Regions from separate parts of the Streptomyces sp. NPDC127129 genome, predicted to be linked through region 2. Evidence: predicted binding sites of a transcription regulator. Region 2 holds the regulator's gene; the other holds the start of a gene.
The links. The regulator HrcA, encoded in region 2, represses chaperone genes, less so after heat shock. The targets are predictions, from matches to a motif close to TTNGCACTCNGNNNNNCNGAGTGCNAA.

Region 1 (2,393 bases), on a different contig from region 2:
TGGACGACCAGGGCAAGCTGCGCCGCTTCGTGAACGTCTACGTCAACGACGACGACGTCCGCTTCGAGCAGGGCCTGGAGACGGCGACCCCCGACGGCGCCGGCGTCTCGATCATCCCGGCCGTCGCCGGAGGCTGATCGTCCGGCGAGGTGCGGGCGGCTGCAGGGCCGTCTCGGCGCCCCCGCGTTACCCGGCGTAACCGAATTGCCCCTTCCGCGAGAGAAGCGGAGGGGGCAATTCTGCATGGTTGAGCGCGGTAGAGTTGGGGAAGTCCCCCCGGCTTTCCCTCGCTGCTCGTGCCAGACGCATATGAGAATGCGCCCGCACGCGACAAGAAGCAGCCAAAGTGCACGTGCGTTGTGTACCTTCTGCGCGCTTTGCCGGGCCCGACTTGCCCCGGAATTCAGTAAATTCTCCGCAATTCTCCTTTACGCCATGCCCAGAATTCTCGCCCGATTGACCTGTTGCAGAGGGCAGTTGGGCAGATACATTCAGCCGCGGTCGACGCGTTCCGGCGCAGGGTCTGACCCGGGTCCGCGAAGTGCGGTCCCGCGCAAGGGCCAGTAATAGGGGAGTTAGGCATGGCTCAGGGCACCGTCAAGTGGTTCAACGCGGAGAAGGGCTACGGCTTCATCGCGGTCGACGGTGGTGCGGATGTATTCGTCCACTACAGCGCGATCCAGATGGACGGCTACCGCACCCTTGAAGAGGGTCAGCGGGTCGAGTTCGAGATCTCGCAGGGCCAGAAGGGTCCGCAGGCGGACATGGTCAAGCTCGCCGTCTGAGCACGGCGCGATCGGCCACCACGTACGCACTCACGCGTTCTCACGCCGAGGGGTCCGCATCCTGACCGGGATGCGGGCCCCTCGTGCGTGCGCGTCGCGTGCGCCGGCGGCGCGCGACGGGGTTCCGATCATCGAGAGGCGCTTGCACTCGCATGGGCCGAGTGCTAATCATTGGCGTTAGCACTCTGAAGGTGAGAGTGCTTACGAGGATCGGGCAGACGAGGTCCGCGGCCAGGTGGGGCAAGGAACCACAGGGCACGCAGGCCGTCCGTCGCGGGCGTCGGCGCGGTCCTGGAGCGTTATCCACCCCATGTCCGGGAGGACCACTTCACATGGCCAAGATCATCGCGTTCGACGAGGAGGCACGGCGCGGTCTCGAGCGCGGGATGAACCAGCTCGCCGACGCCGTCAAGGTCACCCTTGGCCCCAAGGGCCGGAACGTCGTCCTCGAGAAGAAGTGGGGCGCCCCCACGATCACCAACGATGGTGTGTCCATCGCCAAGGAGATCGAGCTCGAGGACCCGTACGAGAAGATCGGCGCCGAGCTGGTCAAGGAAGTCGCCAAGAAGACGGACGACGTCGCCGGTGACGGTACGACCACCGCGACCGTCCTCGCCCAGGCGCTCGTCCGCGAGGGCCTGCGCAACGTGGCGGCCGGCGCCAACCCGATGGCCCTCAAGCGCGGCATCGAGAAGGCCGTCGAGGCCGTCTCCGGCGCCCTGCTCGAGCAGGCGAAGGATGTCGAGACCAAGGAGCAGATCGCTTCCACGGCCTCCATCTCCGCCGCCGACACCCAGATCGGCGAGCTCATCGCCGAGGCGATGGACAAGGTCGGCAAGGAAGGCGTCATCACCGTCGAGGAGTCCCAGACCTTCGGTCTGGAGCTGGAGCTCACCGAGGGTATGCGCTTCGACAAGGGCTACATCTCGGCGTACTTCGCCACCGACATGGAGCGTATGGAGGCGTCCCTGGACGACCCGTACATCCTGATCGTCAACTCCAAGATCTCCTCCGTGAAGGACCTGCTCCCGCTGCTGGAGAAGGTCATGCAGTCGGGCAAGCCCCTGCTGATCATCGCCGAGGACGTCGAGGGCGAGGCCCTGTCGACCCTGGTCGTCAACAAGATCCGCGGCACCTTCAAGTCCGTCGCGGTCAAGGCTCCGGGCTTCGGCGACCGCCGCAAGGCCATGCTGAACGACATCGCCATCCTCACGGGCGGCACGGTCATCTCCGAGGAGGTCGGTCTCAAGCTCGAGAACGCCGGCCTGGACCTGCTGGGCCGCGCCCGCAAGGTCGTCATCACCAAGGACGAGACCACGATCGTCGACGGTGCCGGTGACAGCGAGCAGGTCGCCGGTCGCGTCAACCAGATCCGCGCCGAGATCGAGAACTCGGACAGCGACTACGACCGCGAGAAGCTGCAGGAGCGCCTGGCGAAGCTCGCCGGCGGTGTTGCGGTCATCAAGGCCGGCGCCGCGACCGAGGTCGAGCTCAAGGAGCGCAAGCACCGCATCGAGGACGCCGTTCGCAACGCGAAGGCGGCCGTCGAGGAGGGCATCGTCGCCGGTGGTGGCGTGGCCCTGCTCCAGGCCTCCAACGTCTTCGAGA
Region 2 (2,393 bases):
GGTCCAGGGCCGCCGGCCATTGCGAGCCGACGGCGTCGCTGCCGGCCTGCGGCTCGCCCGACTCCTCGACCAGGTCACCGCAGAAGACGACCTCCACCCCGTCGGCGTCCGGGACCAGGAGCACCAGGTCGTGGCCCGAGTGCCCCGGCCCGACGTTGGCCAGCAGCACCTGGCGGCCGCCCAGGTCCAGCGTCCACTCGCCCGACACCATGTGCCCCGGGAGGACGAGGGTGTCCACGGCCTCCGTCGCCGCCGACTCCGCCACCCCCTGACGTACCGCGTCCTCTCGCAGCGCGTGCCGCTCCCGGCGCAGCAGCTCGTCCAGGCCCACCGCCCCGAACACCTCCGCCCCCGCGAAGGCCGCCGTGCCGAGGACATGATCGAAGTGCGGGTGACTCAGTGCGATGTGCGTCACTCTCCGGCCGCCCGTGAGCGCCTCCGCCTGTGCCCGCAGCTCGGCGCCCTCGGCGAGCGTCGAGCCCGTGTCGTACAGCAGCACGGCGCGCTCGCCCAGTACCAGCCCCACCGTGGCGTCCCAGCCGGGCAGTCGGCGCCTGCCCACCCCGTTACCGAGCCGCTCCCAGCCGTACTCTTCCCAATCGACATCCATACCGCGACGCTATCCGCAACGACGTGGCCTCCGACACAGCCTCCTTGCCAGGAGCGATGCCCGCCGCCGTACACTGGCCGGGGGATTCCTGGCACTCGAACAGGGCGAGTGCCAAATGCGGAGCAACCGATACGACAGCTGGAGGTGTGCGCGATGCTCAGCGAACGCAGACTCGAGGTGCTGCGCGCCATCGTCCAGGACTATGTCGGGACGGAGGAGCCGGTCGGCTCCAAGGCGCTCACGGAGCGCCACAAGCTCGGCGTCTCGCCCGCCACCGTGCGCAACGACATGGCCGTGCTGGAGGACGAGGGCTACATCGCCCAGCCGCACACCAGCGCCGGACGCATCCCGACCGACAAGGGCTACCGCCTCTTCGTCGACCGGCTCGCCGGCGTCAAGCCGCTGTCGACGCCCGAGCGGCGCGCGATCCACAACTTCCTCGACGGAGCCGTCGACCTCGACGACGTCGTCGGGCGCACGGTCCGGCTGCTCGCGCAGCTGACCCGGCAGGTCGCCGTCGTGCAGTACCCGTCGCTGACCCGCTCGACGGTCCGGCACGTGGAGCTGCTCTCGCTGGCCCCCGCCCGGCTGATGCTGGTGCTGATCACGGACACCGGCCGCGTCGAGCAGCGCGTCATCGACTGTCCGGCGCCGTTCGGCGAGGCCTCGCTCGCGGACCTGCGCGCCCGGCTCAACAGCCGGGTCGTCGGCCGCCGTTTCGCGGACGTGCCGCAGCTGGTGCAGGATCTTCCGGAGTCCTTCGAGGAGACGGAGGACCGGGGCACGGTCTCGACGGTGCTCGCGACCCTGCTCGAAACCCTGGTGGAGGAGCACGAGGAGCGGTTGATGATCGGCGGTACCGCCAATCTCACCCGTTTCGGCCATGACTTCCCCCTCACGATCAGGCCCGTTCTCGAAGCCCTCGAGGAGCAGGTCGTGCTCCTCAAGCTGCTGGGCGAGGCCAAGGACTCGGGCATGACCGTACGGATCGGGCACGAGAACGCCCACGAGGGCCTCACGTCCACGTCCGTCGTCGCGGTCGGCTACGGTTCGGGCGACGAGGCAGTCGCCAAACTCGGCGTGGTCGGACCGACCCGCATGGACTACCCCGGAACGATGGGAGCGGTACGCGCAGTGGCACGTTACGTCGGACAGATCCTGGCGGAGTCGTAAGTGGCCACGGACTACTACGCCGTACTCGGCGTGCGCCGCGACGCGTCCCAGGACGAGATCAAGAAGGCATTCCGGCGGCTCGCCCGCGAGCTGCACCCGGATGTCAATCCCGATCCGAAGACGCAGGAGCGGTTCAAGGAGATCAACGCCGCCTACGAGGTGTTGTCGGACCCGCAGAAGAAGCAGGTCTACGACCTCGGTGGCGACCCGCTGTCCGCGTCCGGCGGCGGTGGTGGAGCCGGTGGCTTCGGCCAGGGCGGCTTCGGGAACTTCTCGGACATCATGGACGCCTTCTTCGGTACGGCGTCGCAGCGCGGGCCGCGCTCGCGCACGCGCCGCGGCCAGGACGCCATGATCCGGCTGGAGATCGACCTCAACGAGGCCGCCTTCGGCACGACGAAGGACATCCAGGTCGACACGGCGGTCGTCTGTACGACCTGTTCCGGTGAGGGCGCAGCGCCCGGCACGTCCGCCCAGACCTGTGACATGTGCCGCGGCCGCGGTGAGGTCTCGCAGGTCACGCGGTCCTTCCTGGGCCAGGTCATGACCTCCCGCCCCTGCCCCCAGTGCCAGGGCTTCGGCACGGTCGTCCCGACCCCGTGCCCCGAGT

Region 1: groL (chaperonin GroEL) is a predicted target of HrcA. The motif match lies at 927-953, and genes of this name have one in related genera.

Annotation. Positions count from the first base shown of each region.
Region 1 covers NZ_JBHXTV010000007.1:225,115-227,507, reverse strand. Annotated here, with positions in the region: gene ACFVGW_RS15965 (MoaD/ThiS family protein) at 1-137, shown strand, start outside; gene ACFVGW_RS15960 (cold-shock protein) at 582-785, shown strand; gene groL (chaperonin GroEL) at 1,118-2,393, shown strand, end outside.
Region 2 covers NZ_JBHXTV010000005.1:475,114-477,506, forward strand. Annotated here, with positions in the region: gene ACFVGW_RS12955 (MBL fold metallo-hydrolase) at 1-610, opposite strand, end outside; gene hrcA (heat-inducible transcriptional repressor HrcA) at 764-1,783, shown strand; gene dnaJ (molecular chaperone DnaJ) at 1,784-2,393, shown strand, end outside.